DNA from 3 places in the Sphingobium amiense genome. Region 3 is predicted to be linked to each of the others. Evidence: predicted binding sites of a transcription regulator. Region 3 holds the regulator's gene; each other region holds the start of a gene.
What was found. Region 3 encodes LexA, which represses DNA repair genes until DNA is damaged. Its sites were predicted from a motif close to GTTCCNCNCTTGTTCT; they were not measured.

Region 1 (5,094 bases), 350 kb from region 3:
CCGGGCGGCGACGATCTGGGCCGACTTCCGGCTGCACGATACGGGCTTTGGCAAATTGCTCGTCAAGGATCGCAACCTGTCGGGCGGCGACGCCACCCGGCTGGTCCAGTGGATTCAGGAACTGGGCAATTACCGCAAGATGGCCCTGCTCGGCCTGCCGCTCGCCAAGGAAATGAACGGCCGGCTCAAGCGGCTGGAGGATGAATTCGGCAAGCTCGTCAACGCCATCGCCCTGCCCGACCGGCAGAGCGATGCGGAGCTGTTCCACGAACTGTCCTGCCTGACTGCGGAGCTGAACCGGCTCGAATCCGACGCCAGTTTCCGTATGAGCGCCACCATGGCCTATGCCCAGATCGTGCATGACCGGCTCCAGTCCCTGCGCGAAAGCCGCATCGCCGGGCACCAGACCCTGTCCGAATTTACCGAACGCCGCTTCATGCCCGCGATCCGCACCTGCCAGTCCTTCATGAACCGGGTGCAGCAGGTGTCGCGCCGCGCGGATTCCGCCAGCGGCCTGATGCGCACCAGCATCGACGTGGTGCTGCGCAGCCAGACGCGCGACCTGCTCGCCTCTATGGATCACCGCTCCAACCTGCAACTGCGGCTGCAACAGGCGGTGGAGGGTCTCTCCGTCGCCGCCATCACCTATTATATGGCGGCGCTCCTGCATTATGAGCTGGACGCGCTCCACCATGTCGCGCCCTGGTTCAACCCGACGATCGTCCTCGCCGCCGCCATCCCGGTGCTGATTGCAGTAATCTGGCGCGTCGTCCGGTCGAAAAAACATCCGCTGACCTGACCGGTCCGCGCCGTCGGGCGCACAAACGGAAAAGGGACCGCCGCATGTCCGCGACGGCCCCCTGCTGTTTTTCCGATGCGCCGGATCAGTTGCCGACGACCGCGCGCGGCTCCACGGGCCGGGCCTCGGCATAGCGCTCGCCACTGTCGGCGCGGGCGATGGCCGCCTTCATGCCCGGCTGGACATGGGCGATGGCCTTGCTCCGGCACGCGGTATAGGCGGAAAGGTCGGTGCTCATGCAGACCCGGCTGGCGGCGCGGGCGATCCGGCTGCGCAGCACCGCCTGCTGATCGGCCTTGGACAGGTCGAGGTCGCCGTGGCGGACCTCCATGGTGCGGCCGTTGGACACGAAATCCTCGGCGGAAGCCGCGCCCGCGCCCAGCGCCAGAGTGGCGGAAGCAGCGGCGACGGCGGCGATCTTGAACGAAGCGAACATGGCAATCTCCTCTTGAACCTTTTGAAACCGGCGCGCCGCCAAGGGGGGCTGCGCGGAACGGCGCCGGTGCGGCCGGGGGAGCGCCCTTTAAGGGTCTTGGGGGAAGCGCTCCTTCCCGTCCGCCCTTTCGATCTAGCCGCCCCGCCCGGCGCGCGCGCGCCCGCTTCGACCCGGATGCGACAGGCGTCGGCGAAGCGACAAAGCGCCTGTCTGACCGGACGAACGGCACGACGAACGACATGGCCCGCGCCACCGGCGACATGGAGAAAGCATTAAAGCCGTAAGGGAATGCGCGAATCGAAACGACCGGTGCGATACGCGAAAACGCCCCCGGCGCAAGGGAAGGCCGGGGGCGTATCCAGGCGCTGTCGGGCACACCGGATCGCGAAAATCTCTCAGAGGACAGGACGGCGCTCAACCGGGTGAACCGTCGATGAACGCGCCCTCGCGCCGTCCCGTCCGATGCCCCCACTCTATCGCCGCCTTCCCCCGCCGCAGCCTCCCATCGACGATCCGCGCCACCATTCAGGCAGGCGTCATATCGAAAGGACGAACAACGTCATGGAGAGGACGAACGACATGGCGGCCTTCGCGCGACGATGAAACCTTTGCGCGGGCCACCGGGTTGACGCTCCATCGAACGAAGGAGATTTTTTATGGCTCTGTCCAGACTGGCAAAGTTCGCTACCGCCATCGCCGCCCTTGCGGCAGCCAGCGGCCCGGCCCTCGCCCATTCGTGGGGCGACGCCGGCTATCAGCAGGCGCGCTACCAGCAGGCGCGTTATGACGGCGACCGTCGTGATTGGGAACGCCGCCGCGAATGGGAGCGCCGCCGCGAGCGTGAGGCGCGCCACGACCGCGAAGCCCGCCGCGACTGGAATCGCGGCCGCTATGCCGACCGTCGCGACTGGAACAACCGCCGTGGCGATGTGCGTGGCCGCGACTGCGTGACCAAATATGACAAATATACCGGCCGCTGGAACCAGCGCTGCTACTGATCCCGTGAGAATGGGATGATGCGAAGGCCCGGTCCGGCATTTTTACGCCGGGCCGGGCCTTTGTCTTTCCGGCCATCTTTCGCGTGGCGGCGCGGCTTCCTATCTTCCGCTCTGGATTCCCGTCAGGAACGAAGATAGAACATCGCCCCATGAGCCTTACCCATATCCAGAAGCAGAGCTTTAGCGAATGCTGACCCATATACAGAAGCAGAGCGGCAGCGAATGCTGACCCACATAAGCGTCCGCGGCGCGCGCGAGCATAATCTCAAGGGCGTGGACGTCGATCTGCCCCGCGACTCCCTCGTCGTCATCACCGGCCTGTCAGGCTCCGGCAAATCCAGCCTCGCCTTCGACACCATCTATGCCGAAGGGCAGCGCCGCTATGTGGAGTCGCTCTCCGCCTATGCGCGCCAGTTCCTTGAGATGATGCAGAAGCCCGATGTCGAGCATATCGAGGGTCTTTCCCCCGCCATCTCTATCGAGCAGAAGACGACCAGCCGCAATCCGCGCTCGACCGTGGCGACCGTCACCGAAATCTACGACTATATGCGCCTCCTCTGGGCGCGCGTCGGCATCCCCTACAGCCCCGTCACCGGCGAGCCGATCAGCGCCCAGACGGTCAGCCAGATGGTCGACCGCGTGATGCTGTTGCCGGAAGGCACGCGCTTCTACCTGCTCGCCCCCGTGGTGCGCGGGCGGAAAGGCGAATATCGCAAGGAACTCGCCGAATGGCAGAAGGCGGGCTACACCCGCGTGCGCATCGACGGCGAAATGTACCTCATTGAGGACGCCCCCGCCCTCGACAAGAAATACAAGCATGACATCGAAGTCGTGGTCGACCGCCTCGCCGTCGATCCCGACATGGGCACCCGCCTCGCCGACAGTTTCGAACAGGCGCTGAAACTGGCGGACGGCCTCGCCTATGTCGATCTGGCGGACGGCACGCTGGCGGAGGTTCAGAAAAACCAATCTCCCTTCGCTTCGAGCGAAGTCGAGAAGCCTTTGGAGCAGCGTGTCTCGACTGCGCTCGACACGAACGGCGGCGGTGAAAAGGGCAAGATGAAAAACGCCTCCATCCCGGCCAACCGCATCGTCTTCTCCGAAAAATTCGCCTGCCCCGTCAGCGGCTTCACCATCGCCGAGATCGAGCCGCGCCTCTTCTCCTTCAACGCGCCGCAGGGCGCCTGCCCCGCCTGCGACGGCCTTGGCGAGCGGCAGGAGTTCGACCCCGAACTGGTCGTCCCCAACGAAGCCCTCTCCCTCAAGAAGGGCGCGGTCGTCCCCTGGGCCAAATCCAACCCGCCCTCGCCTTATTATATGCAGGTGCTGGGCAGCCTCGCCCGCGAATATGGTTTCTCGCTCGACACTCCGTGGCAGGAACTCCCCGGCGAGGTGCAGCTCATCATCCTCCACGGCACCGGCGGCAGGCCCGTGACCCTGCGCTTTCAGGACGGGCGCAAAAGCTATGAGGTGAAGAAGCCGTTCGAGGGCGTCATCGGCAACCTCAACCGCCGCCTGCTCCAGACCGACAGCGCGTGGATGCGTGAGGAACTCTCCAAATATCAGCGCGCCCAGCCCTGCGAAACCTGCCACGGCGCTCGCCTCAAGCCCGAAGCGCTCGCGGTGAAGATCGCGGGCGAGGACATCTCCATTTCCACCCGCCGCTCGGTGGTGGACGCGCTCGGCTTCTTCTCCACCCTGCCCGCGCAACTCAACGACCAGCAGAACCAGATCGCCCGCGCCATCCTGAAAGAGATCGTCGAGCGCCTCGGCTTCCTCAACAATGTCGGCCTCGACTATCTGAACCTCGACCGCACCAGCGGCACCCTGTCGGGCGGCGAGTCCCAGCGCATTCGCCTGGCTTCCCAGATCGGCAGCGGCCTCTCGGGCGTCCTCTACGTCCTCGACGAACCCAGCATCGGCCTGCACCAGCGCGACAACGACCGCCTGCTCGTGACCCTGAAACGCCTAAGAGACCTCGGCAACAGCGTCATCGTCGTCGAGCATGACGAGGATGCGATCCGCGCCGCCGACTATATCGTGGACATGGGGCCGGGCGCGGGCGTCCATGGCGGCAGCATCGTGGCGCAGGGCACCCTGCCTGAAATCCTGAAACACAGGGACAGCTTGACCGCCGATTATCTGAACGGCACCCGCCGCATCGAAGTCCCCGCGAAACGCCGCAAGGGCACGGGCAAGAAGATCACCGTCCACAATGCCCGCGCCAACAATCTGCGCGGCGTCACCGCGTCGATCCCGCTCGGCACCTTCACCTGCATCACCGGCGTGTCGGGATCGGGCAAGTCCAGCTTCACCATCGACACGCTCTACGCCGCGTCGGCCCGTGCGCTGAACGGCGCGCGCATCCTCGCGGGCGCGCATGACAGGGTGAGCGGCCTTGAGCATTGCGACAAGGTGATCGACATCGACCAGTCGCCCATCGGCCGCACCCCGCGCTCCAACCCGGCGACCTACACCGGCGCCTTCACCAACATCCGCGACTGGTTCGCGGGCCTTCCGGAGAGCCAGGCGCGCGGATACAAGCCCGGCCGCTTCTCCTTCAACGTCAAGGGCGGCCGCTGCGAAGCCTGTCAGGGCGATGGCGTGCTCAAGATCGAGATGCACTTCCTCCCCGACGTCTATGTCACCTGCGACGTGTGCCACGGCGCGCGCTACAATCGCGAGACGCTGGAGGTGAAGTTCAAGGGCCGTTCCATCGCCGACGTGCTCGACATGACGGTCGAGGACGCGGTGGAATTCTTCAAGGCCGTCCCCCCCATCCGCGACAAGATGGCGATGCTCGCCGAAGTGGGCCTCGGCTACGTCAAGGTCGGCCAGCAGGCGACGACCCTCTCGGGCGG
Region 2 (5,094 bases), 1.9 Mb from region 3:
TCCCCGGCTATCCCGCCCCGCCCGGCGTCACCGCCGACCCGGCCCTGACCGAAGCACTCTCCGCCGTCGCCCGCTCCGCGTGGCGCGATGGCGAAGCGGTGCACGAAGGCATGGTGCAGGGCGCGCTCCGCCTCGACGTGGACGCCGCGCGCACGGGCCGCACCGAAGATTATCTTCTCTGGCGCTTCACCCCCGTCCGCCAGCCGAGCGCGCTCGACGATGTCCACCGTTTCCTGACCGGAGAAGCGGGGCGGCAACTGGGCGAAGCGGGCATCATGGCGGCGATGATCGGCGGGGAAGGGCGCATCCGCGCCGCCAACGGCGCCTTCCTGCTGCGCGCGGCCGGACGCATCGACGCCAACATCACCGGACGCGACTTCGCCGCCCAGATGCGCGTCGATGACAAGGGCCGCCTTTTCCTCGCGCGCGAAGAGCAGGGCGGCCTGCCGCTCCGCCTGCTTCAGGTTCCGCTCAAGCGCGCGGCCCAGCCCAACGGCATGCAATCGTCGGCGCAGGACGGTCCGATGCTCCTCCTCCTCATCGACGAGCCGGGCGGGGGCGGGGGCACTTCCGCGCTCTCCTACATCGAAACCCTCCTCTCGCTCCTCCCCTTCGGCCTGGCGATGGCGGACCGGGACGGGCGCATCCTCTTCGTCAACAACGCCTTCGCCCGCGCCGCCGGGATCAAGCCGGGCGAAAAGCCGAGCTATCCCGGCGACCTCGTCGTCAGGGAAGATCAGGCGGCGGTCGCCGACGCGGTGCGCCGTTTCGCCGTGGGGCCGCAGATGTCCGGCGACATCGCGGTCCGGATGCGCGACAATCCCGACGATCCCATCGCGCTCAGCCTCGCGGGCGTGCGCGGCCTCGGCGAAGCGGCGGTGCTCCTTTCCCTCAAGGACAATAGCGAGGAAAGCAAGCTCAAGCGGCAGGTGGCGCAGGCGACCAAGATGCAGGCCATCGGCCAGCTTGCGGGCGGCGTCGCGCATGACTTCAACAACATCCTGACCGCGATCATCGGCCATTGCGACCTGATGCTGATGCGCCATACGCCCGGCGACAGCGACTATGACGATATTCAGCAGGTCAAGTCCAACAGCAACCGCGCCGCCGGTCTCACCCGCCAGCTCCTCGCCTTCTCGCGCCAGCAGACGCTCCGCCCGCAGACCCTGCAATTGCCCGACATCGTCGCCGACGTGTCCAACCTGCTCAACCGCCTGCTCGGCGAAAATGTGCGGCTCGAAGTCACCCATGGCCGCAATCTCGGCCCCGTGCGCGCCGACCCCGGCCAGCTGGAACAGGTGATCGTCAACCTCGCGGTCAACGCGCGCGACGCCATGCCCGAAGGCGGCACGCTCAACATCCAGACCTATGCCGTCCCCGCGATCAAGGTGCGTGAAATGCGCCAGCAGATCCTGCCCGCCGGGGACTATACCGCGCTGCGCGTGTCCGACACCGGCCTTGGCATCCCGCCCGACATCCTCGCCAAGATATTCGAGCCGTTCTTCACGACGAAGGAACTGGGGAAAGGCACCGGCCTTGGCCTTTCCACCGTTTACGGCATCGTCAAACAGTCGGGCGGCTATATCTTCGCCGAATCCGATCTGGGCCGGGGCGCGAGCTTCGTCATCTACCTGCCCGTCTACACCGGCGCCGATGCCGAAGCGCCCGCCGTCGCGCCCGCGCCCTCGCGCCGTGCGGAGACATGGGGCACCGGCACCATCCTGCTGGTGGAGGACGAGGACATGGTCCGCGCCGTCGCCGAACGCGCGCTGACGCGGCAGGGTTACAAGGTGCTGACCGCCAATGACGGCGAACAGGGGCTGGAAGTGCTGCACGGCGGGGAGGCGATCGACCTCCTCATCTCCGACGTGGTGATGCCCAATATGGACGGCCCGTCGATGGTGGCGAAGGCGCGGCAGACGCATCCAGACCTCCCCGTGCTCTTCATGTCGGGCTATGCCGAGGAGCAACTGCGCAAGTCGATCGACATCGCCAATGTCGCCTTCCTGCCCAAGCCCTTTTCCGTCAGCCAGTTGGCGGAGGCGGCGCGCGACGCCATGGGCGCGCCTGTCGTCGCCGAATAGGACGGCTTCTGCGCGCCGATGCCATCATGGCACTGTGCAAGCGTGCCGCGATCCGCTAGCGATTCGACTGTTAAACAAGGAACAGGCACGGCATGGCGGACGGGAAGAGCATTTTGATCGTCGAGGATGAAGCGATGATCGGCATGATGCTGGAAGATTATCTCGACGCGCTCGGCTATCGCCTGCATGGGCTGGCGGCGAGCGTCGACGAAGCCTGCGCCCATGCGCGCGAAGGCGGGTTCGACGCGGCGCTCATCGACTGCAATCTCCAGGGCGAAAAAAGCTGGCCGGTGGCGGACATCCTCGCGGAAAAGGCGATCCCCTTCGTCTTCGCGACCGGCGGCATGGCGGACGATCTGCCCGCCAGCCATGCGGATCGCCCGACGCTGGCCAAGCCCTTCACCATCGGCGCTGTGGAACGCGCGCTGGAGAAGATTCTGGGCCAGTAAGCAACGGGCGGGACGGGGAAATAGGAAATTTCCGTTCCCCTCTTGTTCCGGTAGAACAAAAAGGATACATCATCGGCACGACGCGGCGAATCGCACGCCCGCCTGACATAAGGACCGGCCGATGACTGCACTGCTCTCACTCATCGATTCCAAGAAGACGGGAAACATGGACAGACAGAAAGCACTGGATGCGGCCCTGGCGCAGATCGACCGCGCCTTCGGCAAGGGCAGCGCGATGAAGCTGGGCAGCCGCGAGAAGATGGAGATCGAGGCGATTTCCACCGGCTCGCTCGGCCTCGACATCGCGCTCGGCATCGGCGGCCTGCCCAAGGGGCGGATCATCGAAGTCTACGGCCCGGAAAGCTCGGGCAAGACGACGCTCGCGCTTCACGCCATCGCCGAAGCGCAGAAAAATGGCGGCACCGCAGCCTTCGTGGACGCCGAACATGCGCTCGACCCCGCTTATGCCAAGAAGCTGGGCGTCGACATCGACGAACTGATCGTGTCGCAGCCCGATACCGGCGAGCAGGCGCTGGAGATCGTCGACACGCTGGTGCGCTCCAACGCCATCGACGTGCTGGTGGTCGACTCGGTCGCCGCTCTGGTCCCCCGCGCGGAGATCGAGGGCGAGATGGGCGACAGCCATGTCGGCCTTCAGGCGCGCCTCATGAGCCAGGCGCTGCGCAAGCTTACCGGCTCCATCTCGCGTTCCAAATGCATGGTGATCTTCATCAACCAGGTGCGCATGAAGATCGGCGTGATGTATGGCAATCCGGAAACCACGACCGGCGGCAACGCGCTCAAATTCTACGCGTCGGTCCGCCTCGACATCCGCCGCACCGGCCAGATCAAGGATCGCGACGACATCGTGGGCAACACGACCCGCGTGAAAGTCGTCAAGAACAAGGTTGCTCCGCCCTTCAAGCAGGTCGAATTCGACATCATGTATGGCGAGGGCATTTCCAAGATCGGCGAACTGCTCGACATCGGCGTGAAGGCCGGCATGGTCGAAAAGTCGGGCGCGTGGTTCTCCTACGATTCGGTTCGCATCGGGCAGGGGCGGGAAAACGCCAAGACCTTCCTGCGCGAGCATCCCGAAATGGCCGACAGGCTCGAAAAGGCGATCCGGGGCAAGACCGAGGAAGTCGCCGAAGGCATGATGACCGGACCCGATGCGGAGGATGATGGCGAATAGGCCCGTCGCCCCGCGCCGGACGGATCATCCGGCAAGGGGCATCGGGTTTCCGCCCGCCTTGCGCATCACATTCCGAAAAGGCCCGCCGCATGTCCTTCATGCCGCGGGCCTTTTATCGTCATGAGTGCGGCACGGACCATGTTTCCGATAGGATCGCGCCAGCGCAACGAAAGAACAAAAGATGCGGGAAATATGCGAAGCTAAGCGTGCGGACGCTTGCCCCTTGCCAGCGCGCCGCCGCCCCCCGATGCTGACTGCGCCACCCGATTCGGCACCCCTCTGACATAGCGGACACCCCCTTCATGCGCGTCGCGATCGAAGCGATCCTCGACTATGAGTTTCCCGAACCGACCGAGGTGCTGCTCGCGGTCGAGGCCGCCGCCCTGCCGGACCAGCAGATCGTCGAGCAGACCCATGTCATCGACAATGCAGGCCCGCTGACCAACAGGTTCGGCGGCAGCGGCATCGGCCGCCGCACCTGGACCCGCACCGGCACCGGCCGGATGCTGAGCCGCTACCGCTCGGTCGTCGATGTCGTCCGCCCCCCGGTCGATCTGACCCGCCTGTCGCGCAGCCCTCTCCCCAGCCTGCCCGAAGACGTCCTGCCCTTTATCTGGCCCAGCCGCTATTGCGAGGCGGACCGCTTCGTCAGCTTCGCCTCCGCCCAGTTCGGCGGTCTGGACGGCGGCGCGCTGGTGCAGGCGCTGGTCGACTGGGTCCGCACCCACCTCTCCTATGTCTCGGGCAGCTCAACGGGCGCGACGACCGCCGCCGACACCTTCCTCGCCCGGCAGGGCGTATGCCGCGACTATGCCCATCTGACCGCCGCGCTCATCCGCTCGCGCGACATTCCCGCGCGGCTCGTGTCGGTCTACGCCCTCGGCCTTTCCCCGCCCGATTTTCACGCCGTGGTCGAAGTCTGGCTCGACGGCGCATGGCACATCGTCGATGCGACCGGCCTCGCGCCGGTGGAAACGATGGTGCGGATCGCGGTCGGGCGCGACGCGACCGACATCGCCTTCATGACCGTGTTCGGCAGCGCGACGATGAACGCCCAGTCGATCACCGTCACGCCCGCCTGACGCGCCCTCAATAATCCTTCGAATAGCGCAGGTTCGCCGAAGACCCGGCGTTGGTCCCCGTCTTCGACAAGAGGCTCAGCGTCCGCGACAGCGCGATCTCCAGTTGCGTGGCCGTGAACCCGCGCGAATCCGTCACCACCTCGACATAGATATTGTTCGAGATATGCTGCCCGACCGCCAGGCTCGTGCCCCGTCCCGTCGCCTCGTCGCCGCTGACGATGCCGATCCGGTCGATGCCCGACGCGCCCTGCAGCTTGCCCATCGGGTTGAGGCCGCCGCTCCCG
Region 3 (5,094 bases):
CGGTGCGGGCGCCGCCAATATGCAGAAACCCCGTGGGAGAGGGCGCGAAACGGGTCACGATGGCTTTGTTCATTCCCGTTGCACTCGCCGTCATAATCTTCGACATTCGCCCTTGCGACCCATGAATGCGACGCCCCCTAGCATGGCTTTTGCGCCACGACAAACCTCCCTTGCGGGTGGAATCGCCCTTGCGGGCGCGCGGAGTTTTGCGAGTCTGGAAGCCGTTCTGGAGCGGGAGCGCGAGCAGATCGGCCTTTGGGTGCCGGTTGCGCTGGGCGCGGGGATCGCCGCGTGGTTCATCCTGCCCAGTGCGGCGCAATGGTTCGCCTTCTGCTGCGCGATGCTGTCTTTTGGATGCACTGCGCTCTTTTTGCCACAGGGCGCGCGTATTCGGCAGGTCGTGCTGGCGGGCGCGCTGCTCGCCTGTTTCGGCTGTGTCCTGATATGGGGCAAGGCAATGCTGTTCGGGCAGCCGCCGATGGCGCGTCCGCTGTTCACGCAGGTGGCCGGAGAGGTGCGGTCCGTTCAGGCCGTTCCCGCGCAGGCCATGGTGCGGGCGATGATCCGCCCGATCGCCCGGCCCGATCTTCCCGCGACGATCCGCGTCAATATCGCGGAGGTGGACGTGCCCGCAGGGCTGGGGGCAGGCGCGGTCATCCGGTTTCGCTCGCGGCTCATGCCGCCCGCCCAGCCGAGCCTGCCGGGCGGTTATGATTTCGCGCTGCGCGCCTATTTCCTGGGCATCGGGGCCACCGGCAAGGCGCTGAAGCCTGTCGAAGTCCTGAAAGCCTCGAATGCGCCGCCGGGCCTTCGGGCACGACTGTTCAGCCATATTCTCAGCCGGGTCGACGGACCGGCGGAGGGCATTGCGGCGGCGCTGGCGACCGGGGATCAGGGCGCGATTGCCGATGCCGATGCCGAAGCGATGCGGCGCAGCGGTCTGGCGCATCTCCTTTCCATCAGCGGGCTGCATGTCACGGCGCTGATCGGCGCGGTGATTTTCCTGCTGATGCGCGTGCTGGCGCTCAGCCGCCGGGCAGCGCTCGACTGGCCGCTCATGATGATCGCGGGGGCGGGGGGCGCGCTTGCGGGGATCGGCTATACGCTGCTGACCGGCGCGGAAGTGCCCACGGTGCGATCCTGCGTCGCGGCGCTGCTGGTGCTGGGCGGGCTGGCGATGGGGCGCGACGCGATCACGCTGCGGCTGGTGGCGGCAGGCGCGATCGTGGTGCTGGTCTTCTGGCCCGAAGCCCTTGTCGGTCCCAGTTTCCAGATGAGTTTCATGGCGGTGACGGCGCTGGTGGCGCTGGGCGAGCATCGGCGCTTCCGTGCCTTTGCGACGGCGCGGGACGAGCGCCGCTGGAGGAAGGCCGCGCGGCTGCTCGCCGTGACGCTGGCGACGGGGTTCGCGGTCGAGCTGGCGCTGATGCCGATTGCGCTGTTTCATTTTCACAAGGCGGGGCTGCTGGGCGCGTTCGCCAATATCGTCGCCATTCCGCTGACCACCTTCGTCGTCATGCCTCTGGAAGCGGCTGCGCTGCTGATGGACAGCGTCGGCGCGGGCGCGCCTTTCTGGTGGCTGACGCGGCAGGCGCTCGACCTGTTGCTGGCCATCGCGCATGGTGTGGCGGGCAGTCCGATGGCGACGATGCTGGCCCCGACGACGAGCGCCGCGGCATTCGGAATTGCGATGACGGGCCTGCTGTGGATGCTGTTGTGGCGGGGGCGGATGCGCTGGTGGGGGGCGCCGCCCCTTGTCGTGGCGATGGCTCTGGCGCTGCTCGCGCCCGCCCCGGACCTGCTCGTCACGGGGGACGGGCGGCATGTGGCGGTGCGTACCGCCGATGGCATGGCGATCCTGCGCGACCGGGCGGGGGATTATGTGCGGGACAGTTTTTCCGAAAGCGCCGGGTTCGATGGCGCGCTTTCAGCGCTGGCGGATCATCCCGCCGCCCGATGCTCGGACGATCTGTGCGCCATGCACCTGACCGGCGGCGGGCGAAAGTGGCGGCTCCTCTTCACGCGCAGCAAGGTCCGGATCGACCGCGATCCTTTCGAGAAGCAATGTGCCGACGCCGACATCATCGTCAGCGACCGCCGCCTGCCGCGCTGGTGCCGCCCCCGCTGGCTGAAGGCCGACAGCCGCCTGCTGCGGCGCACCGGCGGCCTGTCGATCGACCTGCGAAGCGGCGAAGTTCACACCGTTCTCCAGCCCGGCGACGCGCACCCGTGGATCGCGCCCGCCGCAGGCTGGCCGCGCCCTCAGTTATATCGGCGCAGCAGGCCAGCGAGCTTGCCCTGAATGCGCACCTGCCGGGGATCGTAGATCTGCGGTTCATAGGCGGCGTTGGCGGGATCGAGCCGGACGCGCGATCCGTCGCGGCGGAAATATTTGAGCGTCGCTTCGCTTTCGTCGATCAGTGCCACGACGATCTGCCCCTCGCGCGCGACGTCGGTGCGCTGGATCAGGGCGAAGTCGCCGTCGAGGATGCCCGCCTCCATCATCGAATCGCCCGACACTTCGAGCGCATAATGATCGCCCGCACCCAGCAGGGCGGCAGGCACGGACAGCATATTCTGCCCCTCCATCGCCTCGATGGGAACGCCCGCCGCGATCCGGCCGTGCAGCGGGATTTCGATCACGTCATTGGCAGCGACGGGAAGGGCGGGGGATGCCTTCGCCTTCGGGGCGATGGACGGCACCGGCGTGCGATGCATGGCGTCGGGGAGCTTGAGCACTTCGAGCGCACGGGCACGATTGGGCAGGCGGCGGATGAAACCGCGTTCCTCCAGCGCGTTGATGAGGCGGTGAATGCCCGACTTGGACCGCAGGTCGAGCGCGTCCTTCATCTCCTCGAAAGAGGGCGAGACGCCGCCTTCTTCCAGTCGGGTCTGGATGAAACTCAGCAATTCCTGCTGCTTCGGCGTCAACATCGCATCGGTCCTCCGTGGAACGTATGAGGAACGCATAGGAAACACATGGAGGTTCGTCAAGCGGCAAACCGTGTGGCGAGCCGCATGGAACGGAAGGATCAGCACGGCGTTCGTGCGGGGAAGCCGACGACGATCGGTGCAGGAGAGAATGCATGCCCGATACCCGCCCTGACCTCCGCCACAATCCGCCGGTGCGGGTCAGGGAGCGGGATGTTCGCCGCCTGCGGCCGCTCGACCGGCAGATGGGCGACGAGCAGCGTCACAATTCCCCTCCGGGCGAGCAGCAGTTCCGCTAGGCCAGAAGATTCACAGCGGCAGAATCGACACGATGTCGCCCGGTGCGGCAGGTGGGCTGCCAGCGGCGCGGACAATCAGGCAGTCGGCGAGCGAAAGGGCGGCCGTGGCCGCGCTGTCCTGCGATGTGACAGAGACGACGCCGCCGGCACCCCGATAGGCTCTCAGATAGTCGTCACGCTCCCCGACCTGCGGCAATGCGGAGGCGAGGCGTGCCTGAGCGGTGCGGGGGAGCGGGTCCGCCGCCCCGCTCATGTGGCGCACGAGCGGCAGCAGGAAGAGCGTGGCGGTGACGAAGGCCGATACCGGATTGCCGGGCAGGCCCAGGAACAGCGCATTCCCCATCCGTCCGGCCATCAGCGGCTTACCGGGGCGCATCCGGATCTTCCAGAAGTCGAGCGCGCCGCCCGCTTTATCGAAGGCGGGGCGGACGAGGTCGTGATCGCCGACCGACGCGCCCCCGGTCGAAACGATGATGTCAGCGTCCTTCGCGCGTTCGAAGGCGGTGGCGAGCGCCGGAAGGTCATCGGCGACGATGCCGATGTCGACGATGTCGCAGGGCGGCCCCGCCAGCATGGCCGCCAGCATCGGCGCGTTCGACGAAGGCAGCGACCCCGGCGGAACGGGCGCGCCCGGCGGGACGAGTTCATTGCCCGTCGACAGGATCGCGACGGTCAGGCGGCGGCGCACGGGCAGGCGATCATGCCCGGCGAGCACGGCGACGGCGATCTGGGCGGCTCCGATTGCAGCGCCGGACTTCAACAGAATATCGCCGGTCGCGAAGTCGGATGCGGCCTTGCGGACATGCTGGCCTTTGGCAAGAGGGTCGGGGGAGGCGGCGATGTGGTCGCCGTCGCGCCGGGCATTCTCCTGAATGAGGATCGCGTCCGCGCCGTCGGGCAGGGGCGCGCCGGTGAAGATGCGGCAGGCTTCTCCCGGCGCGAGAGGAAGGGGGAGCGGGCCGCCCGCCGCGCTTTCCTGCGCCACGCGCCAGCGGCCGGGATGCTCCGACGCGCGCACGGCATAGCCGTCCATCGCCGAAAGCGCCGCCCAGGGCTGATCGCGCAGCGCCCGCACGTCCCGCGCCAGCCATCGGCCGACCGCCTGTGCGACAGGCACGCCTTCTTCCGCCAGCGACTGGGCCAGAGCGAAGAGGCGCGCCTGCGCTTCCGCCACCGGCAGCAGGCTCATGCGCCGCGCTTCCAGTCGCCGGACCGGCCGCCGCTTTTGGCTTCAAGCCGGATGTCGCCGATGACCATCGCCTTATCCAGCGCTTTCGCCATGTCATAAATGGTCAGCAGCGTGGCGGAGGCAGCGGTCAGCGCTTCCATCTCTACGCCCGTCTGCCCCGCCGTGCGGGCGGTGGCGACGACCCTGACGCCATCGTCGAGCAGGTCAAAGTCAACGGTCACGCTGCTGAGCGCGATGGGATGGCACAGCGGGATGAGATCGGCGGTGCGCTTGGCCGCCATGATGCCCGCGACGCGCGCGACGGCGAGGACATCGCCTTTCTTGACGAGGCCGTCGCGGATGGCCTGCGACGCCGTGGCGCTCATGGCGATGCGGCCCGAAGCGACCGCCTCGCGCGCGGTCACGGCCTTGGCCGACACATCGACCATGCGGGCCGCGCCGTCCTCGTCCAGATGGGTGAGGCCGCCGGTCATGCGCCGGTCAGCAGCGCGCGGGTCGCCGCTTCGACATCGGCCTGCCGCATCAGCGTTTCGCCGACGAGGAAGCAGCGCACGCCATGATCCGCCATCGCGGTCAGATCGGCATGGCCGGTCAGGCCGCTTTCGGCGACGAAGGTGCAGCCTTCCGGCGCTTTCCCGACGAGTTCATAGGTGCGGGCGAAGTCCACGCTGAAGT

Region 1: the regulator LexA is predicted to act here: its motif matches at 2,359-2,374, upstream of uvrA (excinuclease ABC subunit UvrA).
Region 2: the regulator LexA is predicted to act here: its motif matches at 2,567-2,582, upstream of recA (recombinase RecA).

What each region holds. Positions count from the first base shown of each region.
Region 1 is NZ_AP018664.1:1,907,694-1,912,787, forward strand. Features, by position in the region: gene SAMIE_RS09190 (DUF3422 domain-containing protein) at 1-799, shown strand, start outside; gene SAMIE_RS09195 (UrcA family protein) at 885-1,235, opposite strand; gene SAMIE_RS09200 (hypothetical protein) at 1,892-2,233, shown strand; gene uvrA (excinuclease ABC subunit UvrA) at 2,456-5,094, shown strand, end outside.
Region 2 is NZ_AP018664.1:3,888,080-3,893,173, forward strand. Features, by position in the region: gene SAMIE_RS18740 (hybrid sensor histidine kinase/response regulator) at 1-2,084, shown strand, start outside; gene SAMIE_RS18745 (response regulator) at 2,177-2,533, shown strand; gene recA (recombinase RecA) at 2,655-3,728, shown strand; gene SAMIE_RS18755 (transglutaminase-like domain-containing protein) at 4,031-4,810, shown strand; gene SAMIE_RS18760 (translocation/assembly module TamB domain-containing protein) at 4,818-5,094, opposite strand, start outside.
Region 3 is NZ_AP018664.1:1,556,415-1,561,508, reverse strand. Features, by position in the region: gene gltX (glutamate--tRNA ligase) at 1-73, opposite strand, end outside; gene SAMIE_RS07490 (ComEC/Rec2 family competence protein) at 143-2,302, shown strand; gene lexA (transcriptional repressor LexA) at 2,263-2,934, opposite strand; gene SAMIE_RS23330 (hypothetical protein) at 3,087-3,230, shown strand; gene SAMIE_RS07480 (molybdopterin molybdotransferase MoeA) at 3,241-4,419, opposite strand; gene moaC (cyclic pyranopterin monophosphate synthase MoaC) at 4,416-4,892, opposite strand; gene trpC (indole-3-glycerol phosphate synthase TrpC) at 4,889-5,094, opposite strand, start outside.